2 regions of the Erwinia sp. L03-1 genome follow, and region 1 is predicted to be linked to the other one. Evidence: predicted binding sites of a transcription regulator. Region 1 holds the regulator's gene; the other holds the start of a gene.
The links. Region 1 encodes PurR, which represses purine synthesis genes. Its sites were predicted from a motif close to CANGCAAACGTTTGCNTG; they were not measured.
Positions count from the first base shown of each region.

Region 2: the regulator PurR is predicted to act here: its motif matches at 7,851-7,868, upstream of AC4PCC_RS22200 (NCS2 family permease).

Region 1 covers NZ_CM178762.1:2,533,085-2,548,194, reverse strand. Annotated here, with positions in the region: gene pykF (pyruvate kinase PykF) at 1-597, opposite strand, end outside; tRNA gene AC4PCC_RS11755 (tRNA-Val) at 1,043-1,119, opposite strand; tRNA gene AC4PCC_RS11750 (tRNA-Val) at 1,128-1,204, opposite strand; tRNA gene AC4PCC_RS11745 (tRNA-Val) at 1,209-1,285, opposite strand; gene AC4PCC_RS11740 (MATE family efflux transporter) at 1,434-2,807, opposite strand; gene AC4PCC_RS11735 (riboflavin synthase subunit alpha) at 3,039-3,695, shown strand; gene cfa (cyclopropane fatty acyl phospholipid synthase) at 3,807-4,955, opposite strand; gene punC (purine nucleoside transporter PunC) at 5,370-6,560, opposite strand; gene punR (DNA-binding transcriptional activator PunR) at 6,674-7,591, shown strand; gene purR (HTH-type transcriptional repressor PurR) at 7,609-8,634, opposite strand; gene cydH (cytochrome bd-I oxidase subunit CydH) at 8,919-9,008, shown strand; gene AC4PCC_RS11705 (C40 family peptidase) at 9,064-9,894, opposite strand; gene AC4PCC_RS11700 (Grx4 family monothiol glutaredoxin) at 10,274-10,612, shown strand; gene rnt (ribonuclease T) at 10,659-11,309, opposite strand; gene gloA (lactoylglutathione lyase) at 11,414-11,821, opposite strand; gene AC4PCC_RS11685 (alkene reductase) at 11,957-13,060, opposite strand; gene AC4PCC_RS11680 (TetR/AcrR family transcriptional regulator) at 13,104-13,694, opposite strand; gene eptA (phosphoethanolamine transferase EptA) at 13,794-15,110, opposite strand, start outside.
Region 2 covers NZ_CM178762.1:4,839,710-4,854,819, forward strand. Annotated here, with positions in the region: gene AC4PCC_RS22160 (TonB-dependent siderophore receptor) at 1-581, shown strand, start outside; gene pstS (phosphate ABC transporter substrate-binding protein PstS) at 855-1,895, shown strand; gene pstC (phosphate ABC transporter permease PstC) at 1,971-2,933, shown strand; gene pstA (phosphate ABC transporter permease PstA) at 2,930-3,817, shown strand; gene pstB (phosphate ABC transporter ATP-binding protein PstB) at 3,861-4,631, shown strand; gene phoU (phosphate signaling complex protein PhoU) at 4,648-5,367, shown strand; gene gbpA (N-acetylglucosamine-binding protein GbpA) at 5,503-6,960, shown strand; gene yieH (6-phosphogluconate phosphatase) at 7,078-7,743, opposite strand; gene AC4PCC_RS22200 (NCS2 family permease) at 7,951-9,264, shown strand; gene AC4PCC_RS22205 (4'-phosphopantetheinyl transferase family protein) at 9,316-10,044, opposite strand; gene AC4PCC_RS22210 (glucosamine kinase nucleotide-binding domain-containing protein) at 10,272-11,153, shown strand; gene AC4PCC_RS22215 (hypothetical protein) at 11,759-13,012, opposite strand; gene mnmE (tRNA uridine-5-carboxymethylaminomethyl(34) synthesis GTPase MnmE) at 13,252-14,616, opposite strand; gene yidC (membrane protein insertase YidC) at 14,784-15,110, opposite strand, start outside.

The sequences.
Region 1 (15,110 bases):
GTCTGAGCGCTTACGGATAAACGACGCCGCGACAAAATCAACGCCCTGTTCACAACCGAAGATCAGGTCACGCTTGTCTTTTTCAGCCAGCGCAGGCAGCTGGATAGAAACGCCCGGCAGGTTAACGCCTTTGTTTTCACCCAGGTCACCATTGTTAAGGACTTTACAGACCACGGTGTTTTCTGTGACTTCAACCACTTCCATGCCGATCAGGCCGTCATCCACCAGCACGGTATTGCCGATTTTGAGATCTGATGCAAAACCCGGATAGGTGACCGCCACGCGTTCGGTGTTACCCACCACGGACTGGTCGGTGGTAAAGGTAAAGGTCTGGCCTGCTTTCAGCGCGGCGTCGTTGCCACCCTCCAGCTTCATGGTACGGATTTCCGGGCCTTTCGTGTCCAGCAGGATCGCCGCCTGGTGGCCGGTGTTACTCATTACGGCGCGCAGGTTGGCAATGCGCTTGCCGTGCTCTTCATAATCGCCGTGAGAGAAGTTAAGGCGCATTACGTTCATTCCCGCATCCAGCAGGTGAGTCAGCATTTCTTCCGATTCGGTTTTTGGTCCGATAGTACAAACAATTTTGGTCTTTTTCATGACGAGTTATCTATTAAGTTGTAATGGATGTGAGAGTGACAATCCCGGCGCCGGTAAAAAAAGCCCCGGAGAAGAATTTTTGCTTGAGTCGTAAACTGCGGTACAGATTAAGAATAGGTGACAGTAGGGTCGTTTGCAGAGGAAGTTGAGACGCAGTTTCAGCGCATGCGCAGCGAAGGGCGCAGGACGCTATCGTTTTTTGTAAAGGGCCAACCATACGCTGAAACCATTCAAATGAAACAACGTCGGTGATTATAGCGAGTCGGGTAGACGAAAACCAACTAAAAAGCATGATCTTATCAGTCAATTATTGCGTTAGCGCATAGTGTTGCGCAATAAAAACGGGCCCAGGGGCGTCACAGCAGGGGACGAGCACAGTGCAAAGCGGGAGATTCGTTGACGGAGAAACAGAGAAAAAGTTAACGCAGGAAGTGGCTGTCAGGAGTGGTGCGTTCTAGAGGACTCGAACCTCCGACCCCCACCATGTCAAGGTGGTGCTCTAACCAACTGAGCTAAGAACGCATAAATGCTGGTGCGTCCGAGTGGACTCGAACCACCGACCCCCACCATGTCAAGGTGGTGCTCTAACCAACTGAGCTACGGACGCACTGTGGTGCGTTCTAGAGGACTCGAACCTCCGACCCCCACCATGTCAAGGTGGTGCTCTAACCAACTGAGCTAAGAACGCATCATTACTGTATTACTAACAGCGGGGACGAATATTAACGACAGCGTTACCGCCTGGCAAGCAGAATCCGCTTTTTTCTGTGTGACTGCTGCGCAACTGTGCGAAGCGCAGCATATTTAAGCATGCCTGCACAAAAAATGCCGGAAAATTAGTGTGCTGCACGTGCCAGAATCTGCCCGGCTGGCTGACGCTGCAGGCGGCGGATACGCCAGACCATCATGATTGCCGCGGAGGTCAGACCGATGATAAACCCCATCCAGAAACCCGCCGGGCCCAGCGGTGCAACCACCCAGTCTGTCATCGCCAACACATACCCACAGGGCAGGCCGAGCACCCAATAAGCTGTAAAGGTGATAAAGAAGATCGAACGCGTATCTTTGTAACCGCGCAGAATGCCACTGCCAATCACCTGGATTGAATCGGAAATCTGGTATACCGCAGCCAGCAGCATCAGCTGAGCGGCCAGCGTAACCACGGCCGGATTATCGTTGTAAAGCAGCGCTATCTGCTCGCGAAACATCACGGTAAACAAAGCGGTCACACAGGCCATGGTTATCCCGACGCCCTGTGCCGTCCAGGCGGACACCCGTGCCGCGTCGGCCGATCCCTGCCCAAGCCGGAAGCCCACGCGGATCGTCGTCGCCACGCCCAGTGAAAGCGGCATAACGAACATTAGCGAACTGAAATTCAGCGCGATCTGATGCCCGGCAACCTCGACGATCCCCATAGGGGAGACCAGCAGCGCGACAACCGCGAACAGCGTGACCTCAAAGAACAGCGCAAGCGCAACCGGCAGGCCTAACGTAAACAGGCGCCAGAGCACCGACCTGTCTGGCGCGCTCAGGCGCGTCGGCAGGCGGATATCACGCAGTGAATGCGCGCGGCGGGTCCAGAGTTTCATTACCACAAACATTACCCAGTAGACCGAGGCCGTCGCCACGCCACAGCCCACGCCGCCCAGCGCGGGCATGCCAAAATGACCATAGATAAAGATATAGTTAACCGGGATATTTACCATCAGACCCAGGAAGCCAATAATCATGCCGGGCAGGGTTTTGGCCAGTCCTTCGCACTGATTGCGCGCCACCTGAAAAAACAGATAGCCTGGCGCGCCCCACAGCAGCGCATGCAGATAGCCTGTGGCTTTATCCGCCAGCGTCGGGTCAATATTGTGCATGCTGCGGATGACAAAACCGGCGTTATAAAGCAGCACCATCACCACGGCGGTAGCCACCGCCGCCAGCCAGTATGCCTGGCGTACCTGATGCGCAATACGGTCCCGACGACCCGATCCATTATACTGCGCCACCACCGGCGTCAGTGACAGCAGCAAACCGTGTCCAAAGAGAATGGCGGGTAGCCAGATTGAGGTGCCCACGGCAACCGCGGCCATATCCGTGGCGCTGACAGCGCCTGCCATAATCGTATCGACGAATCCCATAGCGGACTGAGCCACCTGAGCAAAGATCACTGGGATCGCCAGCGCTAATAACTGACGCGCCTCAATAAGGTACTTCTGCACACGAACACCTGTTTATATTTATGTAGGAGGGAGCCTGGCTGCCGCAATATCGCACTGAACACCACGTTTAACAGCAGGGCTGGCCGATCAGTGTAATGATCGCAGAGCAAATAGCCAATCTTAGCCGGAAAAATAGCGCAGACTGTCGGAGTAAAAAAACCGTGGGCGTTTGGATTTACGCGTAAGCCAGGGCAAACTAACAGGTAGAATACTCTATTTGAGGTGATAACCATGTTTACCGGTATTGTGCAGGGCACCGCCGAACTGCTCGCGATTAACGAGAAGCCTAATTTCCGCACCCACACCGTGCGACTTCCGCCCGACATGCTGCCAGGTCTGGAGTTGGGCGCGTCCGTTTCTCATAATGGCTGTTGTCTGACGGTGACGGGAATAAACGGCGATCGGGTAAATTTCGATCTGGTCAAAGAGACGCTGCGCATCACTAATCTGGGCGATCTCAGTACTGGCGATTATGTCAATGTCGAGCGGGCAGCAAAATTCAGTGATGAAATTGGTGGTCATCTCATGTCTGGCCATATTATGACCACGGCAGAGATTTGCAAAATTCTTATCTCAGAAAATAACCGCGAAATCTGGTTTAAACCGCGTGATGCGGAGCAGATGAAATATATCCTGCATAAAGGATTTGTTGGCATTGATGGAATAAGCCTGACGATTGGGGAAGTGACCAAAACCCGTTTCTGCGTACACCTTATTCCTGAAACGCTGGCGCGGACCACGCTGGGGGCCAAACGTCTGGGGGATCGCGTGAATATTGAAATCGATCCGCACACTCAGGCGATCATTGAAACCGTCGAACGCGTACTGGCACAGCGTGACGCCCTGCTTAGCCAGGCCGTCGCTCAGGACGCTCCAGAGCAACGCTAAACCGCCTCTGCGTTAAACAGCCTGTAAGCTTTAGCGGATAAAAGCGCCATAGCGAAATGCCAGGCATAAAAAGGCCGGCGTAAATTACGCCGGCCTTTTAGCGGAACAGGATTAATGCGGGACGCGAAGTCCCCCTTCAATTCCGTGCGTAAACATCACCTGCCAGAGCTGCATATGGCGCGCACGAAAGGCCCCTGCACAGGCATTAAGATAATAAATAAACATGCGTTTAAAGCGCTCACCGTACTTTTCAGAGAGCTCAGGCCACACTGCAAGAAAACGGTCAATCCACGCCATCAACGTGGTGTCATAGTCCGGGCCGAAATTATGCCAGTCTTCCATAACGAAGTGAGGTTCGCTGGCCTCAGCAATATGGCTTACCGAGGGCAGGCGACCATTAGGGAATATATATCTGTCCAGCCAGGGATCAACATTCTCGCCGGTCGTATTCGCCCCAATGGTATGCAGCAGGAAAAGCCCATCCGGCTTCAGATTTCGGTTCACCACGTTAAAGTAGGTGGCGTAATTCTTAGGGCCGACATGTTCAAACATCCCCACGGAAACAATCCGATCGTACTGTTCATTCAGATCGCGGTAGTCCTGTAACAGGATAGTGACATCCAATCCTTCACAGCGCTGCTGAGCCATTTTTTGCTGTTCGGCAGAGATAGTGACGCCAGAAACGCGAACGCCATAGTGACGCGCCGCATATTCTGCCAGCCCGCCCCAGCCGCAGCCGATATCCAGAAGGGACATACCGGGTGCTAATTGCAGCTTTTCGCAAATCATTTTTAATTTTGCATTCTGCGCATCCTCCAGCGTCCGGGCTTCCTTCCAGTAGCCGCAGGAGTACTGCATATGGGAATCAAGCATCAGAGAAAACAGATCGTTGCCGAGGTCGTAATGTTCCTTTCCCACAATCCACGCGCGCTTTCTTGACTGCTGATTGGTTAGTCTTGCGGCGGCAATACGTAAGGTATCTTTGAAATGATGGGGGAGTTTCTCATCGAGCTTCGCCAGTAATACGCGATGAAAGAACATGTCCATTCTTTCACACTCCCACCAGCCATCCATATAGCTTTCACCCAGCCCCAGTGAGCCTTCCTGTAGCACGCGCTTAAAAAAGGCAGGGTTGGTTACCTGGATATCCCACGGTCGGGTACCATTAATGTCGATATCTGCACTGCGCAACATCTCCTGAACGATTCTGTACCACTGATTCTCTTCCAGGCTCACTTCTTCTATACACGATGAACTCATAGTCTCTCCATCACCCTGTGTGGTTGATACCCGAGAAATAGAAAAAACAATTCCTACGGGATTTTGAGAATACGCACTCGCTAGCGTACGTTTGATTTCCGGCGTTACAGAGGATTGAATATAAATATTAGCAGAGTAGAGCAACGGGGATGCACGGATTAAAACCCAGACTACCCTGTCAGAATTGAAAATTTACCTTTTATTTCTCGTTTAACCGTCAGACTTGCTAAAAGCATAAGAGGCCTGGCAGGTATTCCCGATATCCTTCACCCTGCTGGCAGGTTATCTGCCAGCATAGCGGAGGGTTATCAGGCGGAAATTGTTATTTTTTTACCCAGCGAAACGAGTATATGCTCACCCCTGACAATATTCAAATGTTTATTGTTAGGTTGCTAACTAAAAGTATTCAGCAGGTTAACGACTACTTTCAGCGCGATGCAGTGACGTTTCTGCCGCTTTTGTACGCTGTAAAATATAGCCGATTATGGCAAATAGGACAGTCGACAGCATAACCAGCGAGGTAGACCACAGCGGGCGGGTAAGAAATGAGGAGATCAGCAGGCTGGCCACGCAGCAAAGCCCCAGCTGGAGCGTATTTTGCAGCGCCGCGGCCTTACCGCTGGCCTGTGGGAAGGGAAGCAGGGCATTCGAGACAACAATCGGATACAGCGCACCGTTCGCCAGGGCAATGCCGCAGAACGGCAGCAGCAGCGCATACACAGAGGGGATCGCCTGCTGAGCCGCGATAAAAAATGCAATAATGCTCAGGCTGTACAGGCCAAGCAGCCAGGGCAGAAGTGAGCCGCCTTCCGTACGCTTAAGCAGGGTTCGGCAGCCATAGCCGCCGGTCAGAAAGGCCAGCGTCTGAGGGAAGTAGCTCAGGCCAATGCTGCCAGGTGACATGCCCAGCGCGGATAAGATAAACGGCGAACCGGTCAGCCAGGCAAAGAAGCTGGCAGAGCAGGCGGCGTACATCAGCACGTTACCGCTGTAAACAGGAGATTTCAGCAGGGTTAGAAAACCCGTCTTCTTATCGCCGTTTTTTGGCATAACGCGTGGTGTTGCTGTCAAAAAGAGCGTGCAAACCAGCAGTAGTAGCGTAATGACCATCAGGGCAATAAAAATTGCGCGCCAGCCGAAATGGTTGAGCAGCCAGGCGCCTAGCAGGGGAGCCAGTGCCGGAGAGAGTGCTACCAGCGGCATGATTGTGGCAAAAACCTTGCTGGCCTGGGTGGCGGAATAGCGGTCAATCACCAGCGCCTGCCAGGTTACGGCGGCCGCGCAGATGCCAATGGCCTGCACAAAGCGCAGCACCAGCAGCAGGGTGGCATTGTGCACCCACCACATTCCGGCACAGCTGATGGCAAACAGGCTCAGACCCATTAGCAGCACCGGACGACGGCCGATTCGATCGGAGAGAGGGCCCCATATCAGCTGCGCACAGGCAAAGCCCGCCAGAAAGAGACTCAGGCTGGCACCGATCGCTCCCGCGTCGGTTTGCAGATCCTGCTGCATCAGCGTAAAGGCAGGCAGATACATATCGGTGGCCAGAAAGCCGATGACGCTAAGCAGCGCCAGGTAAAGGGTAAAAAGTTTTGCAGGCATTTTTTTGCTCTTAATTTCAGAAGAATATAACGGCGCAGAGTGTAAATGCGTGCCAGAGTCGTTGTGAAACGCTAATATTTGTCCATTGCGTTCAAAAAATTTGCAGGCAAAAAATGTGGTCAGAACATTCCCTCGAAGTGATTGATGCCGTTGCCCGAAACGGCAGCTTTACCGCCGCGGCTGCTGAGCTGCACCGGGTCCCCTCCGCTATCAGCTATACCGTACGTCAGCTGGAAGAGTGGCTGGCCGTTCCGCTGTTTACACGCCGTCATCGCGATGTCGAACTGACCGAGGCGGGACGCTACTTCATTCAGGAGGGGCGGAGCGTAATCAAAAAAATGCTTGCCACCCGGCGTCAGTGCCAGCAGGTAGCAAACGGCTGGCGCGGGCAGCTAAATATCGCCGTAGACAGGATAGTGAAACCCCAGCGCACCCGGCAGCTGGTTGTCGATTTCTACCGTCATTTCCCGGATATGGAATTACACCTTTCCCCGGAGGTGTTTAATGGCGTGTGGGATGCGCTGGCGGATGGCCGGGTAGATGTAGCGATTGGCGCAACTCAGGCAATACCCGTTGGCGGGCGCTTTGCCTTTCGCAATATGGGCGCGCTGAACTGGCGCTGTGTGGTTAGCGCCCGCCATCCTTTGACAGAAATCTCAGGACCGGTCAGCGAGGAAGCCATCCGCGAATGGCCCTCTCTGACGCTGGAAGACACATCCCGCGCGCTGCCCAAGCGCACTACCTGGACGCTGGATAATCAGCGTCGGCTGGTGGTGCCCGATTGGGAGAGCGCTGCGGACTGCCTGCTGGGCGGGCTTTGCGTCGGAATGGTGCCAGGACATTTTGCCCGTCCGCTGCTGAGCAGCGGCGCATTAACTGAACTTGTGCTTACCGCGACATTCCCCGACAGCCCCTGCTGCGTCAGCTGGTCGCAGCAGCAGGCCAGCCCCGCGCTGGGCTGGCTGCTCGACTATCTTGGCGACACCGGGACGCTCAATAATGAGTGGCTGAACGAGGGGGCAGAGGAATGAGCAGGCGGCTAATGGCGTTAGCGGCGATAGTCTACAAAGGGACCATCCGCCACTGAACGACGCTCGATCAGGCTGGGATGAACTTCAATCGTCTGTGGCTCCTCACGCTTGCTGGTAATACGATCCAGCAGCATTTCAAAGGCCGTTTCGCCCAGCCTCTCTTTTGGCTGGTGAACGGTGGTCAGGGCCGGGGTGAAGTAGCGCGCGTTGCGCACGTTATCATAGCCGATGACCGAGATATCCTGGGGAACGCGCAGACCCATCTCATCAGCGGCACAAATCGCCCCCATCGCCATAATATCGCCGCCGCAGAATACGGCGGTAGGCCGCTGCTTCTGGGATAAAATTTGCTGCATGGCACGATAGCCAGATTCGGGTTCGAAATCACCCTGTACCAGCCACTCATCGCGCAGGGTGATCCCCGCTTCGGATAGCGCCTTTAGAAAACCGGCATGACGGCCACCGCCGGTGTTACGCTCCAGCTGACCGGGAATGACGCCAATATCGCGATGGCCGCGCTCAATCAGATAGCGGCCTACCAGATAACCGCCCTCAAAGGCGTTATCCAGCACCGTATCCGTAAAATCACCGCGTGACTCGCTCCAGTCCATGACGACCATAGGAATATTTCGGTTATCTTCAAGCATCTGGATCAGTTCATCAGGATACTCGGAGCACATCACCAGCAGGCCATCGACGCGCTTTTGCGCCATCATTGACAGATACGCCTGCTGTTTGACCAGATCGTTGTGCGCATTGCCCAGAATCAGGGTGTAACCGCTGGCAAAGCAGCTGTTCTCCACGGCTTCAATAATCTCGGCAAAGTAGGGTGCCTCGCTGGACGTTGCCAGCAGGCCGATGGTCCGGGTGTGATTAACCTTGAGACTGCGGGCGACCGCACTTGGCGAATAATGCAGTTCGCGGATGGCAGTCCATACTGCTTCCCGCGTGGCTTCGGCCACAAAGCGCGTTTTATTAATGACGTGGGACACCGTGGTGGTCGACACCCCGGCGCGTTTAGCCACATCTTTGATTGTTGCCATGAAATCACTACTCCTGTACTTACCGCAACTTGCTGATAAGTATATTGTTAAACGATTGCCTGAAACGGCAAAATCCGTCGCCGTTTTTTATGAATATTCGGTGGCGTCAGTAAGGAAAAGGGGGCAGTCAGCCAGGCCTGTTGCGTCGGTTGCAGACCGCGAACGCAACCCGTTGCGCAACGAAATGGAATTCTAACAAGGCTGAGCAGAGAAAACGAGATTTTTACCGCCGGGTGTGGGAAAATTGATGGTGACACAAACTGTAAGGGTATAAAGGAGTATCTGTGGACACCGATCTGAAATTGTCTCTGCTAACCACCGTTAGCGCGCTGTTAATGATTATTATTTTCAGCTTTACCGCCGTCATGCACTAAAAAAAAAGGCCGATCGTCAGATCGGCCTTTTTATATTCACTACGCGACGCGGAGATTAGCGGATCGTTCTGGGTGTCATCACCCGACGTGCGCCGATGTAGTGACTTTGCCAGTATTCATCAGCCAGCGCGCTAACCTGAATATCTTTTCCGGTACGAGGCGACTGAATAAATTTCCCGCCGCCAAGATAAACGCCTACGTGATCCGCTGTGCCGCGTCCGTTAATGCGGAAGAAAACAAGGTCGCCTTTCTCCAGCTCGCCGCGTTTGATGTTCGCCGCATCGCGCAGGTGATACATCTCATTGGCGGTGCGGGGGATCTTAAACTTAACCAGATCCTTGTAGGCATACCACACCAGGCCGCTACAGTCGAAGCCCGTTTTAGGCGATGTTCCGCCCCACTGGTAGGGTTTACCCAGCTGGCCCATCAGCTTGTTCATCGCCGTCTGACGCGCTTTTTGATAACGCGCCCGGTGTGCCTTGCTCATTTTTAGTGGGGCGCTAAGTACCTCGGCGGTCAGTTCTTCACCCTGCTCGACGGATTTGCCACGACGGTGACCATAATGCTTTTTACCCAGACTGGCCTGCAAAGCGGCTTTGTGCCTGAGGCCAGATTTCCGGGAGTGGGACGATACAGGCTGCGGCGCGAGCGTTTTTTTGGCCTTAAGGCGGGTGGCGGGTATACGGCGTGACTTGCGGGTGGACTCTTTAACTTTTTTCGTTACGCTACCCTTCACCTGCCGCCGCTTACGACGATCGTCCTCACGGGCGGCACTGCCTTCCACCTTATGGTGGTTTGCATTAACTGGAGCATGTGGCGATGCGTGCGCCACATTAAAAAAGAGCTGCGCGAAGGCCAGCATCAGGAGCGTGATAAGTAAACGCATCGTTACCATTAACTGTTTATGCTCCCGCCAGAGGCAGAAGCTCGGCTAAATTAGGATATCTGCTATACGGCAGACAAGTGAGCGCAATTCTAATCTAACTCTTTAACAAAAGGTAAGGTCTTTTTTGTTTCAATGATGTACAACAAGTAATTGTTGGCAATTTCAGCATAATCAGCTGGTTATGTGCTCATCAACCCGGGGTAAGCCGTGACAGCAGCGGCGTCAGGCTCAGGCAAATGTTATTTTGTTGTTTTTACCGCTGGATAATTCGCCACGCGGAACCCCCAGGATAATTCCCTTACTGAAAATGTCGTTTTCATCAGGGGGCCAGAGTCGCTACAATAAATAAACACGAAGTATCCGTTATAGGAAGGCATTTATGAGTACTGTTGAGAAAATTGAGCGCCAGATAGCAGAAAACCCGATTCTGCTGTATATGAAAGGTTCTCCGAAACTGCCAAGCTGTGGCTTTTCAGCACAGGCCGTTCAGGCGCTGTCAGCCTGTGGCGAACGTTTTGCCTATGTTGATATCCTGCAGAACCCGGATATTCGTGCCGAGCTGCCTAAATACGCTAACTGGCCGACCTTTCCACAGCTGTGGATCGACGGTGAGCTGGTGGGCGGATGCGATATCATCATCGAGATGTATCAGCGCGGTGAACTGTTGCAGCTAATTAAAGAGACGGTGCAAAAATATCCGTCTGACGCGGCTGAGTAAGTTTTCGCTGGGTTTGCAAAGCGGGGATCGACGATCCCCGCTTTTTTTATGCCTCGCTGTCGGCAATGGGCAGCGGCCAGCCACCCAGTCGCTTCCAGCGGTTAACCAGCTCGCAGAACAGATCGGCGGTTTGCAGGGTGTCGTACAGCGCGGAGTGCGCCTGGCTGCTATCGAAAGGCATACCGGCCGCGAGGCAGGCTTTAGCCAGCACCGTTTGTCCCAGCACCAGCCCGCTCAGCGCAGCGGTATCAAAGGTCCCGAAGGGATGAAACGGATTACGCTTCAGGCCTGACCGCTCCGCCGCCGCATTCATAAAGTTAAGATCAAAGGTCGCATTATGGGCCACCATAATGGCGCGATTGCAGCCCCGCTCTTTGATGCCCTTACGCACCATCTTGAAAATGGCATGCAGCGCCTCATATTCACTGACCGCGCCGCGCAGCGGATTGCCGGGGTCAATGCCGTTAAACGCCAGTGCTTCTGGCATCAGGATAGATCCTTCAAACGGCTCAACGTGGAAGTGAAGCGTTTCGTCTTTCTCCAGCCAGCCATCCTCAGTCATTCTCAGCGTGACGGCGGCGACTTCCAGTAGCGCATTGGTTTTAGCGTCAAACCCGGCGGTTTCCACATCAATGACCACCGGATAAAAACCGCGAAAACGGCTGCTCAGGGCGTTAAGTTCGTTCGATTCAGACATCAGGATCTCACAGGCGAAAAAATGCAGCGCGTATTATGGCAAATTTCAGTACGGGATGCAGCAGGGGAAGAGGGGGAGAGGGTGCCCGAAAGCACCCGCGGGTATCAGTTACCCAGGCCGTGGCCGGCGTGCTTGTTCTCAATCAGCTCGATTTTGTATCCGTCCGGATCTTCAATAAAAGCGATAATGGTTGAGCCACCCTTTACCGGGCCGGCTTCACGCACCACGCTGCCGCCTGCTTTACGAAGGCGATCGCAGGTGGCGGCAACGTCATCAACGCCCAGCGCGATGTGACCATAAGCATCGCCGAGGTCATATTTTTCAACGCCCCAGTTCCAGGTCAGCTCAAGCACTGCCCCTTCGCTCTCTTCCTCATAGCCCACAAAAGCCAGCGTGTATTTGTATTCTTTGTTTTCGCTGGTGCGCAACAGGCGCATGCCCAGAAGGTTGGTGTAAAAATCTATTGAACGCTGCAAATCGCCAACGCGGAGCATAGTGTGAAGTAAGCGCATAACATCCTCTTGTGGTAAGCGTTATCATCCGATAACGGTAAATATGTGGTAAGCGTTATCATCCGACAACGGTAAATATTCAGTATAGCGGCGTTCGCAGCCGGACGTAATCCAGGCAGCCCTGAGGCTAAAGCCTTAATCCCCGAGCGCAGGGTAATCCGTGTAACCCTCAGCGCCGCCGCCGTAGAAGGTCTCCGGGCGAGGCTCATTCAGGGGCGCGCTGGACTTTAGTCGCGCCACCAGGTCGGGATTGGCGATATAGCTGCGGCCAAAGGCAGCCGCATCTATCAGCCCCTGCTCAATCAGCGTTTCGGCTTTCTCCGCCGTATAGGCGCCGGCACCGACGATCACTCCCGGATAGACGGCGCGAATGGCCTTGCGGAACGCCTCGCTGTAAGGCTTGCCGCCTGCCCAGTCAGGTTCGGAAATATGCAGGTAGGCTAGCTTACGTTTGGCCAGTTCGCCAATATAGTACAGCGCCGCCTCTTCCTGATCTTCTCCATTGTCCAGTCCATTAAAAGGACCCAGCGGGGAGATGCGGATGCCGATACGATCGGCGCGCCAGCCCGCAATCGCTGCATCCACCACTTCCAGCGCAAAGCGGGTACGATTTTCTACGCTGCCGCCGTAGCCATCCGCGCGCTGATTAGAAGCCGGGGAGAGAAACTGATGGATCAGATAACCATGGGCAGAATGCAGTTCCACCAGGTCAAAATCCGCTTCACGGGCGTTGATGACCGCCTGACGGAAATCATTCACAATGCCCGGGATTTCATCCAGCGTCAGTGCACGGGGCGTGGAGGTCGCCGCGCGGATGGTCGCGCCGGTATCATCACGTAATGAAGTACGGGTATCGGCATTAATAGCTGAAGAGGAGACCGGGGCCTCGTCACCGGGCTGTACGCTGGTGTGAGAGATGCGGCCGGTATGCCACAGCTGAACGGCGCTGTGGCCGCCCTCATCGCGGATACCCTGATTGATACTCTTCCAGGCTGCAATCTGTTCAGATGAGTGTAAACCCGGCGCGCCCGCATAGCCTTTTGCCTGAGCGGAGATCTGGGTCGCTTCGGTGATGATAAGGCCAGCGCTGGCGCGCTGGCGATAGTACTCGCCCATCAGCGGGGTAGGAATATCACCCGGCTCGATACTGCGAAGACGCGTCAGCGGTGCCATAAACACGCGGTTCGACACGGTAATCGCGCCGGTTTTTAAGGGGGTAAAAAGCGTCTTAAGTTCCATTATTACTCCTGGTAGACCGGTCGACTAGTTGAGGTGTTTTTTTTTAAGCGGGCGCGGGCAGCATTCTTTTCATTTCCTGCCACGCACTGAAGAGTGGCGCGCTGTCGCGGGAAACTTTGCTTTGCAGGCTTGCGCCGAGCCAGAGCGTATAGACATTTTGTGCACAGTCTCTGGCGGGATAGTCAAGGCACAGTGTGCCCTGGTGTACGGCACGCTCAAGCGCACCCGCCAGGGTAGATATCAGCGCCTTTGAGCCCGCATCCAGTGCATTACGCATCGGTTCAGAGAGATCGCAAACTTCGGCAGAAAGCTTCACTGACAGACAGCCGGTAAAACCCATCTCCTGACTGCGGGTCAGGGAATGATGATAATAATCCAGCACGGACTGTCGCTGATTGCCCGGTTGTGCGTCAAGCGCATCGCGCAGGTGAGCATGTCCGGCCGCAAAATAACGCTCCAGCATGGCCACGCCAAAAGCCTCTTTCGAGGGGAAATAGTAATAAAACGACCCTTTAGGCACCTCAGCCACTTTCAGCAGCTCAATCAGTCCCATACCGTTAAAGCCGCGCTGCACGCAAAGCGCTTCGCCAGTGGTCAGGATATGTTCACGTGTGTCATGTCGGGCCGTTTTCATCTTTCTACCTTAACAGACCGATCGGTCTGTTACAAACCTGACTGCACGTCCGATCCGCAGGCGGGGGCAGGGAATGATTTATCCGCCCCCGCGCAAACGTTAAGACTGACAGGCTTTTACCATATCCAGCGTCGGCTGATATTCACGGGTCTGCACATTCATCATCCCCAGCAGCGTGTGGAAAATATTATCCTGTGAAACCGCGTCAGACTTTGCTTTCTGCCGCAGGCAGGTCTGGTTAATGTCATAGGTGCGGGCATAGTCGTCTGACATCCACAGCAGGAAAGGGATATGAGTTTGCTGGCTGGGCGCAAAAACGTAGGGTGTGCCGTGCAGATACATGCCATGCTCGCCGAGCGATTCACCGTGATCGGAGAGATAAACCAGCGCCACATTGTATTTGCTGCTCCACGACTTTAGCAGGGTGATGGTGCTGTCCAGCATCGAGTCGGTATAGAGGATCGAATTGTCGTAGGTATTAACCAGCGCCTGATGATCGCAGTCCTGGATCTGATTACTGTCGCAGGTGGGCGTAAACCGGCGCATCTCTGCGGGATAGCGCTGATAGTAGGCCGGGCCGTGGCTACCCATCTGATGAAGCACAATCACCGTGTCGTCCTTTACGCTGTCGATATAGTTATTCAGGCGGTGAAGCAGCACGTCGTCGAGGCAAAAATTGCTCCGGCACAGTTCACTGACCTTCCATTTCGTCATATCGGTATGCGGCACGCGGTCGCAGGCACCCTTGCAGCCGCCGTCATTTTCGCGCCACAGTACGTTAACGCCTGCATGGGCCATAATATCCAGTACGCCCTCCTGGTGATGGGCCAGACTGGCGTCATAGTGGGCGCGCGGCATATTGGAGAACATGCAGGGCACGGAGATAGCGGTTTCCGTGCCGCAGGAGCTGGCATTGGGATAATAGATGACATTATCACGCGCCAGCTTCGGATTGGTCTCCCTGGCATAGCCGCCAAGCGAAAAGTCTTCGGCGCGGCCCGTCTCGCCTAAGACAAACACCACCAGCGTTTTCTTTTGCTCCGCCTTAATTAGCGGGCCTTTGTGCGCGTCCAGGCCGATTCTCACCAGCTTTTGATCGCCCGCAAACCAGCGATTATCCGCATAGTGGCTGACGCCGCTAATAACGTTGGCAGGCGTAATCATCTTGACCAGCCCTTTGTTATTACGAATAAGCGACGCGTAGTCTTTATAAAACAGCGCAGCCACCAGCAGGATAATAACAACCGACGCGAGGGCAGTGACCACGCGATGCACCGCATTCATCCAGCCAGGGCGGCGGGTGCTGATACGTACCAGGGTAAAAATTGCCGCCGGGAGCAGGCCAAAGGCTGCCATCCATACCATATAGCGCAGGGTGAAGAGAGCGGTCGCCTCCTGAGCGTCGGTTTCAAAAAC
Region 2 (15,110 bases), 2.3 Mb from region 1:
AGTATGAGGCCGGTGTGAAGTATCAGCCGGTGGGTACTTCCGATCTCTACTCCATCGCCGTTTATGATTTAACGCAGAAGGATGTCGGCAACCGCGTGGTGGTAGGCTCCTACTATGATCCGGCAGGAAAAGTGCATTCACAGGGGCTGGAGCTGGAAGCACACAACCAGCTCACGCCGCGCCTGAGCACCCTTGCCAGCTATACGGTGAACCACGTGCGCTATAAGGACTCGGTGGACGGCAACGACGGACATACCCCTTACGTGACGCCAAACTCCATGGCGTCGGCCTGGGCTAAATACCAGTTTGACTATGGACTGAGCGTCGGTGCGGGCGTGCGCTATATCGGCAAGCAGTGGGCGGATAACGAAAATACCACGCGGCTGCCCTCCGTCACGCTGTTTGACGCATCAGTGCGTGCCGATCTGGGCGCCTGGAACAGCAGCCTGAAAGGTGCCTTTGTGCAGGTTAATGCCAATAACCTGACCGATCGTGACTACGTCTCGGCCTGTTACGGTACCGGTTACTGCTACTGGGGCGCTGAGCGGACTATTATGGCGACCGTCGGCTACGACTTCTGATGCGACGTCGCTGTTCCAGATAGCGTGCCGGGGTATGTGCTGCGGTAATACGCGCAATAATTCAGCGTAACGCCTCAGTCGGCCCGAGAACTCAGCGTGGGATAACCCTGCGCTGAGTTTTTTTATGCCCGGCAGCCAGTCACTTTCCATGTCATAAAACTGTCATATTGCGTACATGTCACTGTCATCAAAATGTCCTATTTTCCCTCCAGCAGCAAAAAATACTGAGATTAAGACCGCGTGTAGTCTGACTTTTAATCCCCCGGAGGGAATATGACACTGGTACGCAAAACCCTGACGCAATTCGTCGCAGTAACCCTTTCACTCAGCACTCTTTCCGTCATGGCGGCCACCAATCTGACCGGCGCGGGCGGCACCTTCCCGGCACCGGTTTATAACAAATGGGCCGCAGAGTACAACACGGCGACGGGTGCGCAGGTTAACTATCAGGGCATCGGATCCTCCGGCGGTGTAAAGCAAATAATCGCGAAAACCGTCGACTTTGGCGCGTCTGATGCCCCAATGAAAGACGACGAACTGCAAAAAAATGGCCTGTTCCAGTTTCCGACCGTGATTGGCGGCGTGGTTTTGGCCGTTAATCTGCCTGGCGTGAAATCCGGCCAGCTGACGCTGGACGGGAAAACCGTCGGCGATATCTACCTGGGCAACGTTAAAAAGTGGAATGACCCGGCTATTAGCCGCCTGAACCCCGGCGTTAAGCTGCCCGACAGCAACATCAACGTGGTGCGCCGCGCCGACGGCTCCGGCACCTCGTTCGTCTTCACCAGCTACCTGGCAAAGGTGAACAGCGACTGGAACAGCAAAGTGGGCAAGGGGAATACCGTAAACTGGCCGGTTGGCCTGGGCGGTAAGGGTAACGACGGCGTTGCTGCCTTTGTTCAGCGGCTGCCAGGCTCAATTGGCTACGTCGAGTATGCCTATGCGAAACAAAACGGCCTGGCCTGGACCAAACTGCTGGATGCCGATGGCAAAGCGGTTGAACCCGGTGAGCAGAGCTTCAGCAATGCGGCGAAAGGCGCAGACTGGCAGCGCTCTTTTGCTCAGGATCTGACGTTTCAGAAGGGCGAAAATGCCTGGCCGATTACCTCCACCACCTTCATTTTGCTGCATCAAGTGCAGGATAGCGCCGACAAGGGCGCAGCCGTGCTGAAATTCTTCGACTGGGCCTACAAAAACGGCAGCAAAACCACCACCAGCCTCGACTATGCGCCGCTGCCGGATGCGGTGGTTAAGCAGATCCGCGCCGCATGGAAAACCGACGTTAAAGACAGCTCAGGCAAGGCCCTCTTTTAATCAAGGGGCTCGCTGACTGACCCCGGTATGGGGCGAGCCCTGGGCCGCCCCTACACTTCACTTACTGAGAACGCTATGGCTGCAACCACGCCGACATTCAGGCCTCCCGGCAGGCGGGGCGATATTATCTTCAGCGCGCTGGTTAAGCTGGCGGCGCTGATTGTACTGTTGCTGCTGGGCGGCATTATCGTCTCGCTTATTATCTCCTCCTGGCCGAGTATCCAGAAGTTTGGCTTCGCCTTTTTATGGACCAAAACCTGGGATGCGCCCAACGAACAGTTTGGTGCGCTGGTGCCGATTTATGGCACCGTCGTCACTTCACTTATTGCGCTGATCATTGCCGTACCGGTCAGCTTCGGTATCGCCCTGTTCCTGACCGAGCTGGCGCCTAACTGGCTGCGCCGTCCGCTCGGCGTGGCCATTGAACTGCTGGCCGCGATCCCGAGCATCGTCTATGGCATGTGGGGCCTGTTTATCTTTGCTCCGCTGTTTGCCACCTGGTTCCAGACGCCGCTCGGCGATCTGATGGCGAATATCCCCATCGTCGGCGCACTCTTCTCCGGTCCGGCCTTCGGCATCGGCATTCTGGCCGCCGGGATTATTCTCGCCATTATGATCATTCCCTATATCGCATCGGTCATGCGCGACGTCTTCGAACAGACGCCGGTGATGATGAAAGAGTCTGCCTACGGCATTGGCTGTACCACCTGGGAGGTTATCTGGCGCGTGGTGCTGCCGTTTACTAAAAACGGCGTGATCGGCGGGGTGATGCTTGGCCTCGGACGCGCGCTCGGTGAAACCATGGCGGTGACCTTTATCATTGGCAACACCTACCAGCTCGACAGTCCGTCGCTGTTTATGCCGGGCAACAGCATTACCTCGGCGCTGGCGAATGAGTTTGCCGAAGCCGAATCGGGCGTGCATACCGCCGCGCTGATGGAGCTGGGGCTGATCCTTTTCGTCATTACCTTTATCGTGCTGGCCTGCTCTAAGCTAATGATCCTGCGCCTGGCGAAAAGTGAAGGAGGGCGCTCATGACCGCGCTGGACATGCATACCCCTGACGGACTGGCGGCCTCGCGCCGCAAGATGCAGGCCTGGCGACGGCTGAAAAACCGCATCGCCCTGACGCTTTCGCTGATGACGATGGCATTTGGCCTGTTCTGGCTGGTGTGGATCCTGTTTGCTACCGTTACGCGCGGTATGGATGGCCTCACGCTGTCGCTATTTACCGAGAATACCCCACCGCCAAACACGACGGGTGGCGGCCTGGCGAACGCCATCGCTGGCAGCGGGCTGCTGATCCTCTGGTCAACGCTGGTGGGAACGCCGCTGGGGATCATGGCCGGCATTTACCTGGCGGAGTATGGCCGTAAATCCTGGCTGGCGGAGGTTATCCGCTTCATTAACGATATTCTGCTCTCCGCACCCTCTATTGTAGTGGGGCTGTTCGTCTACACGCTGGTGGTGGCGCGGATGCAGCACTTTTCCGGCCTGGCGGGCGTGGTGGCGCTGGCGCTGCTGCAGATCCCGATCGTCATCCGCACCACGGAAAATATGCTTCGGCTGGTGCCGGACAGCCTGCGCGAAGCGGCCTATGCGCTGGGCACGCCAAAATGGAAGATGATCTCGGCGATTACCCTCAAAGCCTCGGTTTCCGGCATTCTTACCGGCGTGCTGCTGGCGATAGCCCGTATCGCGGGAGAGACCGCGCCGCTGCTGTTTACCTCGCTCTCCAATCAGTTCTGGAGCACCGATATGATGCAGCCGCTGGCTAACCTGCCGGTGACGATCTTCAAATTTGCCATGAGTCCGTTCACGGAGTGGCAGAGCCTGGCCTGGGCGGGCGTACTGTTAATTACGCTCTGCGTCCTTCTGCTGAATATTCTGGCGCGTGTGGTCTTCGCCAGGGGCAAACATTAATTAAGCGTGCGGCTGCGGCGGCATGAACCATGCGAGAAGAACAATGGCTGACAACTCCTCCAGTAATATGATTCAGGTGCGAAATATGAACTTCTGGTATGGGAAATTCCATGCCCTGAAGAATATCAACCTGGATATTGCCAGAAATCAGGTGACCGCCTTTATCGGCCCGTCGGGCTGCGGGAAATCCACGCTGCTGCGCACCTTTAACAAGATGTTCGCGCTCTACCCGGAGCAGCGCGCGGAGGGGGAAATCCTGCTCGACGGCGAGAATATCCTGACCGCCAGCCAGGATATCGCCCTGCTGCGCGCGCGGGTGGGAATGGTCTTTCAGAAGCCGACGCCGTTCCCGATGTCGATTTACGAAAACATCGCGTTTGGTGTACGCCTGTTTGAAAAACTGTCACGTGCCGATATGGACGAGCGGGTACAATGGGCGCTGACCAAGGCTGCGCTGTGGATGGAAACCAAAGATAAGCTGCATCAGAGCGGCTACAGCCTGTCCGGTGGTCAGCAGCAGCGGCTCTGTATTGCGCGCGGCATTGCCATTCGCCCTGAAGTGCTGCTGCTGGATGAACCCTGCTCGGCGCTGGATCCGATTTCCACGGGCCGTATCGAAGAGCTGATCACCGAGCTGAAGCAGGATTACACCCTGGTGATCGTTACGCACAATATGCAGCAGGCGGCGCGCTGCTCCGATCACACCGCCTTTATGTACCTGGGCGAGCTTATTGAGTTCAGCGATACCGACACGCTGTTCACTAAACCGCACCAGAAGCAGACTGAAGACTATATTACCGGCCGCTACGGTTGATTGACGGGAGAACACGATGGATAACCTTAACCTCAACAAACATATCTCCGGGCAGTTCAACGCCGAGCTGGAGCATATCCGTACCCAGGTGATGACCATGGGTGGGCTGGTGGAGCAGCAGCTTACCGACGCCATCACCGCGATGCATAACCAGGATGGCGAGCTGGCGAAGCAGGTCATTGCGGGCGATCAGCAGGTCAATATGATGGAAGTGTCGATTGATGAAGCCTGCGTGCGGATCATTGCCCGGCGTCAGCCCACCGCCAGTGATTTACGGCTGGTGATGGCGATCATCAAAACCATTTCCGAGCTGGAACGCATCGGCGACGTGGCGGATAAAATCTGCCGCACCGCCCTGGAGAAGTTTGGTCAGCAGCATCAACCGCTGCTGGTGAGCCTGGAGTCGCTGGGCCACCATACTATTCAGATGCTGCATGACGTCCTGGACGCCTTCGCGCGTATGGATCTCAATGCCGCCGTCGAAATTTATCGCGAAGACAAAAAGGTCGACCAGGAGTACGAAGGCATCGTGCGGCAATTGATGACCTATATGATGGAGGATCCGCGCACCATTCCCAGCGTACTCACCGCCCTGTTTTGCGCGCGTGCCATCGAGCGCATTGGCGACCGCTGCCAGAATATCTGCGAAATCATCTTCTATTTCGTAAAAGGGCAGGATTTCCGCCACATCGGCGGCGATCAGCTGGATAAACTGTTAACGGATGACAATAGCTGATCCCTCCGGCCTTAGTTAAGTATAATTATTCAAGCTTAAGAGGATGTTGCTTGAGCCCTTTAGGTAAATCACTGAGTATCCGATTTTTCGGTATTTTTCAGCCTGATGAATATTTATCTAAAGGGAATGCAATTTATGAAGTTAAAGATCCTCGCATTAGCTATTTCCACTCTGACGGTTACCGGTGCCTGGGCGCACGGTTATATTCAGGAGCCAGCCAGCCGCGCGTATCAATGTAAACTGGGCAAAAACCTGGACTGTGGTAATGTCACCTGGGAACCACAAAGTGTCGAACAAATCTCCGGTTTTCCGTTTACTAAGCTCCCACGTGACGGTGAACTGGCCAGCGCAAGTATCCCGACTTTTGCGCAGCTGGATCGTCAGTCTGCGGATGCATGGGCGAAAACGCCGTTTAAATCAGGCAAGCAGAAATTTACCTGGAATCATACCGCACCGCATAAAACCGTCAGCTGGACCTATTACATCACCAGGCAGGATTGGGACGCGAACAAACCCCTCACCAGAAGCGCCTTTGAGTTAACGCCTTTCTGTACCGTACCGGGCAATAATCGGGCACCTGCACGCTCCGTAACCCATGAATGTAGGGTGCCAGAACGTACCGGCTATCAGGTGGTTTATGGCGTCTGGCATATTGCCGATACGGTTAACAGCTTCTATCAGGCTATTGATCTGGACTTTGGCAGCGGCAGCGATCAAAACCAGACTCCTGCAGAAAGTGAATGGACGCAGCTGAGTGGTGTGCTTTACGGCAAGGACCTTAAGGTCGGTGATACTGTTTCAGTCAGCTTTTTCGATACCAATGGGATAATAAACGCTCTTAAGTATCAGCTGAACATTACCAGCGAAGATTTGACTGATAAAAATCGCTGGTCAAAAGCCCTGGCGGAGGTGATTAACAAAGAATCTCAGGGGCGGCTTCAGGCCGGAGTGATGAACAGCACCACGAAAGCTATCGAGCCCGTATTCGGACATAACAACCTCTATACCCGTAGCGATCTCTCAAGCGTTAAAAGCTTCGCACTCTCTTATACGGAAAATCAGGCGCCGGCGATTCAGGAACGTATTACCTTAAGCCATCTCACGGCTGAAAAAATCAAAGGCGGGAAATCGGAGGTTAAATTTAATGTCCATGTGTCTGGTAAGCTGAATATTGAGGCAAAAGTTTACGATAGTGCTGATTTGGTCAGAGGGTATCTTAAATCCGAGCTGAATAATACCAACAGGGCGCTGAGTATTCACCTTGATGGTGTTGAAGCGGGGGAATATATTTTCAAGGTTATCGCAACTAACGAAAAAGGCGATATTCTGCAGCCAGAATATATTAAATTCAGACTGGAAAACGATCCTTCAGAGGCCAGGCCTGACGCTGAATTAAACGATCTGCCTGTCTTCCCGGCCGGTATTTCAGATTATAAAGCCGGGACGCGCGTTATTCAGCAAAAAAACCAGAAAGTTTATGAATGCCTGCCGTTCCCCAACAGCGGATATTGCAAGCAGTGGAGCCAGAGCGCAAACCAGTTTGAACCCGGCGTGGGTTCGCACTGGCAGATGGCATGGAAACAGATGAACTGAGTTGATGCTGCCCTCGGGGCTGACCCCCTCGCGGGAGGAAAAGCTGTTTATCTTTCCTGACGGAAGATAACCCATTTTTATCCAGTGAACACGCCTGGCTTAGGGTGTTCACTGCCTTTATTTTGTGGTCAGATCCCAGCCACGTGCCTTCCACAGGCCCGGCAGCTGCGCCATATCATCAAACGCGGTCACCAGCGGATGGTCGATCGGCTTATTATGGGCATCCGCACAGTAATAAAATACCGGGATACCCGCGGCAACGCCGGCGTTAGCGCCCGCTTCGGAGTCATCCACCAGAATACAGTTGTCCAGTGGTACGCCCATCTGTTTCGCCGCGTGGACCATCAGGTCCGGGTCCGGTTTCCAGCTGTTGATATCGTAGCCGCTGTACAACCGGTCATCAAAAAAGCGGCGCATCTTCGTCAGGCCCAGCGAATGCTGCATTTTCGGCACGGTGCCGTTTGACACCACGCAGACGGGCACGATTATCTGCTCCAGCAGGGCATAAGCGCCTGATATCGGCTTAAGTTCAAGGTCAAAAAGGCGGGCAACTTCTGCCCGCCAGGCGGATTCAAACTCCTCCACCGGCACGGTCAGGTTAAACCGGTTAGCGACGGTTGGAATAATCTCGTACAGCTTGACGCCTTTATATTTCTCAAACATCTCCTGCAGCGGCAGCTCCGCCCCAAAGCGGGCAAAGATGTTGACGTAAGCCTGAGCACAGAGTAATTCGCTGTCAACCAGCGTCCCGTCGCAATCAAAAAACACACAGCTAACAGACATGGTGGGTTCCTGTATTCATTATCATCATGCCACTTTACCTGTCTGACACCGAAATGCGACCTGCAATTGTCAATTCCCGTTAGCGGCAGCGATCTGAAGGTAAATGCGGCGCAATCGGTTGCGAAAAAACCGCCCGGCCGTCTACCAATATTAAATTTTTAGGTTAGGATAGCCGACGATAACTTCTCTTCGTTCTGGAATCACACAATGAATAATCCTGGCCTGTTACAGCGGATCTTTAAACTGCAGGAGCACGGCACGACCGCGCGCACGGAAGTGATTGCGGGATTCACGACCTTTCTGACGATGGTCTACATCGTTTTCGTGAATCCTCAGATCCTGGGTGCAGCGGGCATGAATACCCAGGCGGTGTTTGTCACCACCTGCCTGATTGCCGCGTTCGGCAGTATTCTGATGGGCCTGGTGGCCAACCTGCCGGTTGCGCTGGCACCGGCAATGGGACTGAATGCGTTTTTTGCCTTTGTGGTGGTAGGGGCCATGGGCATTTCATGGCAGGTCGGCATGGGAGCGATATTCTGGGGGGCGACGGGCCTGCTGCTGCTGACTATTTTCCGCGTCCGCTACTGGATGATCGCCAATATTCCTCTCAGCCTGCGGGTGGGCATTACCGCCGGTATCGGCCTGTTTATTGCGATGATCGGTCTGAAGAACGCCGGCATTGTGGTTGCTAACCCGGAGACGCTGGTGGCCGTCGGCCACTTAACCTCCCATAGCGTACTGCTGGGGGCGCTGGGCTTCTTTATTATCGCCATTCTGGCGTCACGCAATATCCATATTGCGGTACTGGTCTCCATTGTGGTGACCACGCTGATTGGCCTGGCCATTGGCGATGTGAAGTACGACGGGGTATTCTCCGCGCCAACGGGCGTCACGTCGATTATCGGCCAGGTCGATCTGGCCGGGTCGCTCAACGTCGGCATGGCGGGGATCATCTTCTCCTTTATGCTGGTGAATCTGTTCGACTCCTCCGGTACGCTGGTCGGCGTAACGGATAAAGCCGGTCTGACCGATGAGAAAGGCACCTTCCCGCGTATGAAGCAGGCGCTCTATGTCGACAGCATCAGCTCGGTGGTTGGCTCATATATCGGCACCTCTTCGGTGACGGCCTACATCGAAAGCTCATCGGGCGTCGCTATCGGTGGCCGCACCGGGCTGATGGCGGTGGTCACCGGGATCCTGTTCCTGCTGGTGATGTTCCTTTCACCCCTGGCGGGTATGGTGCCGCCCTATGCGGCAGCCGGTGCCCTGATTTACGTTGGTGTACTGATGACCTCAAGCCTGACGCGGATAAAGTGGGAGGATCTGACCGAAGCCGTTCCGGCTTTCGTTACCGCTATCATGATGCCGTTCAGCTTCTCCATCACCGAGGGGATCGCACTCGGTTTTATCTCTTACTGTGTGATGAAGCTCGGCAGCGGTCGCTGGCGTGAAATGAGCCCCTGCGTCATCGCCGTGACTCTTCTGTTTGTTCTCAAGATCGTCTTTATTGACGCACACTAAGATAGATCGCGGACAGCAGGTAAACCTGCCTGCTGTCGGTAAGAGTCGTCATTACGGCTCCCTGCGTTTTTCTGGCAGGGAGCTGATTAATTTCAACGTGCGCGGCCCCATCTTCTTCCCCTCGATAGCGGTAATAGAAACCCAGCGATCGCCCCCTTCATACTGCCAGAGATGCAGGCGTTCGCTGCCCGGCGTGCGTGCGCAGGACCAGACCATAAACTCCTCCGCGTCGGAAATGGCCTGAATGTCGGGAAAGGCCTCTGAGCGCAGACGCCCCGATGCGGGAAACAGCCGTAGCGGCTGCGACTGGTCATTATCCGGAAGCTTCAGTATGCTCTGCCTTATCATCCATAGCTGGGCCGCCGCTTCATCCGGATCGTTTTGGGCGTTAATCCACGCTTTTTCGCCCGAAGAGAAGAGGGTGGAAAACTGTTTCTGCAACTGCCGACTGTGGGCCCGAAAAATATCCATTGCCAGCCCAACTGCACCCTCTTCATCAGCCAGCAGGATGCCGACAATATTGCCGGTATAGGCGATGCTGAAATCAGGAAGCTGCGGATCGACAAAGCAGGGGCGGCCACTGGCCGTCACGGTAAGCTCGGGCAGGGAAGTTATGCCATAAACGTGCAGCATCAGCTGTGCCAGCAGCGTGCGGGAAGCCAGATAGCGCCTTCGACGCCTGTCAGGCAGCCCGGCAGCATAGCGGATCAGGGTGGGCGGGAGGTGCTGCGCGGGTATCCCGGCCCAGTCGGGCGTCCAGCGCGCGAAATGACATGCCATTGGTCACTCCATGATAATGGTCGGGGGTCGTCTTCGCTATTGTAAGAATTTTCTTAAGCGATTACACGTCGCTTTGCCGGGTTCGGGATAAATTCGGATTATTGGCACTTTTGCCTCGCTCCACTGTTCTCCGCAGACGATGTTTTGATTGCGGTTCAGCCTGTTTTAACTCAGGATTTGCACCATAACGCTGGATCACCTGGGGCGCGAGAGGGGAGAAAAAACCTGTGCAACCTCACTATTTTCTGAGTATTGATGGCGGCGGTACGCGATGTCGCGCCCGGCTCACTGACCGTCAGAATCATCTGCTGGCCGAAGCGGTTGGCGGGCCCGCCAACGTCTGGTCACAGTTTGAGGCGGCGCTGGCAAGCGTGGAGGCACTGACAGAGCGGGTGATGACGGCGGCAGGGCTGCCACCCGCCGCGCGGGCACAAACCGCAATGGTTGCCGGTCTTGCGGGGGCCAATGTCGCCTCGGTCAAAGCCCGCCTTGCCGACTGGCAGCCCGTCTGCGCCTCTTTGCGGGTGGTGGGCGACGTGGATATTGCCTGTCTGGGTGCACATCAGGGCGCGCCCGGCGCGGCGCTGATCGTCGGCACCGGCAGTCAGGGCGTCTTATGGGATGGCGAGCGCTTTTCCCGGGTAGGCGGCTGGGGTTTTGCGCTATCCGATCACGGATCGGGTGCCGAGCTGGGACGCCGCACCCTGCGGCTGGCGTTGCTGGCTCATGAGGGCATTGTGCCCGAAACGGCGTTCACCGACCGCGTGATGGGCAGGTTTGATCGCAGCCCGGAAGCCATGCTGCTGTGGACGCAGCGGGCAATGCCCGCCGACTGGGGCAGCGTGGTGCCGGAGGTGTTCGCGGCGGCGCAGGCAGGCGATCCCCACGCAGACCAGCTGATACAGCAAACTGCTGATGATATCGCGCTGCTGGTGCGGCGACTGATGGGGGCCGTTGGCGGTCGTCTGGCGTTAATGGGCGGCCTGGCAGAACCTGTCCAGCCCTGGCTTGCGCCCGACATTCTGGCGATGCTGGTACCGCCGCTGGGCGATGCCCTCAGCGGCGCAGGCTGGCTGGCGCGGCAGGGTGAATACTTTGCTTCGCGTTAGGCGATCATGGGACAGTAACTACCGTAATTATCATTGCAGTAGCCGCGACTTTCCGGATTCAGCCTGCGCAGGCGGGCCGGTCATAATCTGGAACTTCTGACGAGTGTAATAACGAACTGCTTCGTTTCAGCAATATTCAGCAGGGATGAATTAAGTTTGTTTACGGAAAAGTGCGGCCAGTTTGCCGAGCTGCACCTGTAGGGTAAGACGACGACTCACTGCAATAAGCCTGATGCCCTTCCGGCGGGGTTCCTTGATGGATCATATTACCTTCTTTGAACACCCATAAATACCAGGGTTAATGGTACCCAGGAATCGCGTCGTTTTTATAAATATCATCCCGGGGAGTAAATTATGGGATCAGCCGCACAGGGCTTATACTGTTTACTGCGGTGAGTGAGCTAGCGTATATTTCGTTAGAAAACGCTTTTAACGTGCAGGGTTTAGATATCCAAACTCTCCCAGCAGATCCATGGCCTGAACAATACGAATAAAAAGCATCCTTAATTATCCATGAAATTACGGATGATGACACGAGCACAGGATCGGTGAAACTATCCTGCACTCGAAGTATATTAGAAGTAAATATTTTTCATCATGAACAATTATCTTGGAAGGAACTTTGCATTGTCGACTCTTTCGACCTCTTTTAGGGTGAAATTGTAAACATTCGATGATATAATTTTCATCTTGGTAACTATGAAATGAGCCTTAGGAGAATACAGTATTTCTCCCTCACCTTTATCAAATGCCATGCCATTTTGAACATATATATCATTGCCGCTGTTGCCTCTCACCTTGAACATCACTTTAACGCTACTCTGACTGCGGTTAGCGAAATCATTAGCTTTTTTTTCATCGCTGGAGGTGGAAAAGAATTGTCCGGTCTGATAAACAGTATAAGTTTTATTTTGCACATCGGTTTTAAATTGACTGACTAAAGTTTCAATCGAATCATCCGTCATTCCTTGCCCACGGTAGGTGGTATTCATTTCATTTGAAGGGGTATAAAAATCATCAATGGCGTTTTTTACCAGTTGGGGTAACTGAGCACATCTATTTATGATCATTCTTTTAACCTCTGCTCCTCTACGGTAAAAAATGTTATCACCAAAGGCTTTACGATATTCATTAACAACTTTATTGCCGTTCAATTTGCCACCTTCGCGCATCAGGCCATACTGGTGACGCGCTTCATGGTTGATCGCTTTACAACCCGCGTTACTCTGATAGATTGTTGAAAAATCTTCCCGCTTAATGTCTCCTTCTCGCTTATCTTTTGTTAATTCTCTATATGTTTCCCCTATTTCATCCAGTTCCAGGCTAATATGTTTTCCTTTTTCCGTTAATTCTTTAATTTTGATGACGTTTATGTTGTACTCTTTTATTAATTTATCCCTCTCGCTCATTTGATTATTGTTTTTTTTCTCGATAGTTTTAATTGCAATTTCAGCTGAGAGCTTATCGGTGCGGGGGTTTATTTTTTCAGCTGAGAGCTTATTGGTGCGGGGGTTTATTTTTTTTACGGCATCTCTACATTCTATTTTATATCGATATCCATGAAATAATTTTTTTAATAAATTACGAGGCTCCCCATATTTAAAATGATCTTCTTTCAGCCGCACGCGGGCATGTTTACCGTACTTATCTGCTACCTTATTAAGTTCTATCAGGGATAAATCATTAGAGGAAATAGTCTTTTTATAGGGATCAATTTTGCAAGCTAGAATAGCTTGAGTGTTTTTTATTTCTGAGATCTCCCACGTAATATTTTTTTGTTCCTTCCTACACTTATTTCTCCGATTTACCACCATTTTCGTAGTGAGTGGAGTGTTTTGGTTAACAGCGCTCGCTGGCATTTTTCTTTCCTTTATTGTATGGATGTTGAGTAGTGCCAAATATATACTAATATATAATTATTACAGGTTTTTATATGAAAACTATCATAAAGCGATTAAACGCATGGAATAGCAGGCTGCCGGATTCAATTTTGCAGTGCAAAGCTAAGCAGCCAGTCTTAGCTCTGTCACGATCATTGAAGATTGCCGGGAGCCTGAACTCGGGCAGAAATTACATCTGTTAACTTAGAGACTCCGTCTCACTTCCCAATGCAGAAGCTGGAGAAAATCCGGCCTAACAGGTCATCGGAGGTGAACGCGCCGGTGATCTCACTCAGGCAGTTCTGGGCGGCACGCAGCTCCTCCGCCAGTAGCTCGCCCGCTTTTGCCCCCACCAGCTGCTCGCGGCCGTCAAGTAAGTGAGTGGCCGCTAACTCCAGCGCCTGAAGGTGACGACGGCGGGCAAGGAAGCCACCTTCCATATTACCGGCAAAGCCCATGCTCTCTTTCAGATGGTCGCGCAGCAGGTCGATCCCCTCGCCGGTGCGGGCCGAGAGGCGGATAAGTGAGTGACCATTCACTGTCGTCATTACCAGCGCTTCGCCGGTGACGTCCGCTTTATTGCGTACCACGGTTATCGGCAGCGCGGCGGGCAGGCGGGCAATAAAGTCGGGCCAGATGTCCGCAGGCTCGGTGGCCGCCGTAGTCGTGCCATCAACCATAAACAGCACGCGATCGGCCCCTTCGATTTCGCGCCAGGCCCGTTCAATACCAATCCGCTCCACTTCATCGCCGGCCTCGCGCAGGCCCGCCGTATCAATAATATGCAGCGGCATACCGTCGATATGGATATGCTCGCGTAGCACGTCGCGGGTGGTGCCGGCGATATCGGTGACGATGGCCGCTTCGCGTCCGGCCAGCGCATTCAGCAGGCTGGACTTACCGGCGTTAGGACGGCCTGCTATCACCACCTTCATTCCTTCGCGCAGCAGGCTGCCCTGACGCGCTTCGGCCCGGACGGCCTCAAGGTCGCTAATCACCTGGTTAAGCAGGGCCTCGATTTTCCCGTCGGAGAGGAAGTCGATCTCCTCATCCGGGAAGTCGATAGCCGCTTCGACGTAGATCCGCAGGTGAGTAAGTGCTTCCACAAGATGGTTAACGCGCAGTGAAAATGCCCCCTGGAGCGAGTTCACCGCCGAGCGCGCCGCCTGTTCGGAACTGGCATCAATCAGGTCGGCAATCGCTTCTGCCTGGGCCAGATCGAGCTTATCGTTCAGAAACGCACGCTCGGAGAACTCGCCGGGACGGGCGATGCGCACGTTCGACATCGACAGGATACGCCGTAGCAGCAGGTCAAGTATCACCGGGCCGCCGTGGCCCTGTAGCTCCAGGACGTCTTCGCCGGTAAAGGAGTGAGGGCCGGGAAACCACAGGGCGATCCCCTGATCCAGCGTGCTGCCGTCCAGGTCGCGGAAGGGCAGATAATCGGCGTAGCGCGGTTTGGGCAGCTTGCCCAGCAGGGCCTGCGCCACGTCGGCCGCCTGGCTGCCGGAGATACGCAGGATACCCACACCACCCCGGCCGGGCGGCGTCGCCTGGGCGACGATAGTTTCGCTTTGACTCATAATCCACTCTCGTTTAGGCAAAAAAATAAGGCGGTCAGTTGACCGCCTTATTCTACCATCCTTCATCTGTCACGGTGCAGGCGCGTTAGTGTTGTAACGCCCGGCCTGTCCATCGGCCCCACTCTTTCCTTATCGCCTGCATGCCGCGCAATGACCGGACAGCGTTCTTATGCTTTCTTTTTGTCGCGGCTGTGAAGGCCACGTTTTTCCAGGCCGCGATAAATCAGCTGCTGCTGGAGGATGGTCACCAGGTTACTGACGATGTAGTACAGTACCAGACCTGCCGGGAACCACAGGAAGAACACGGTGAAGATGACCGGCATAAAGGTCATAATCTTCTGCTGCATCGGGTCGGTGACGGTGGTCGGCGACATCTTCTGGATGAAGAACATCGTGATGCCCATCAGGATCGGCAGGATGTAGTACGGGTCCTGTGCAGAGAGGTCATGGATCCACAGGGCAAACGGCGCATGGCGCAGCTCAATGGAGCCCAT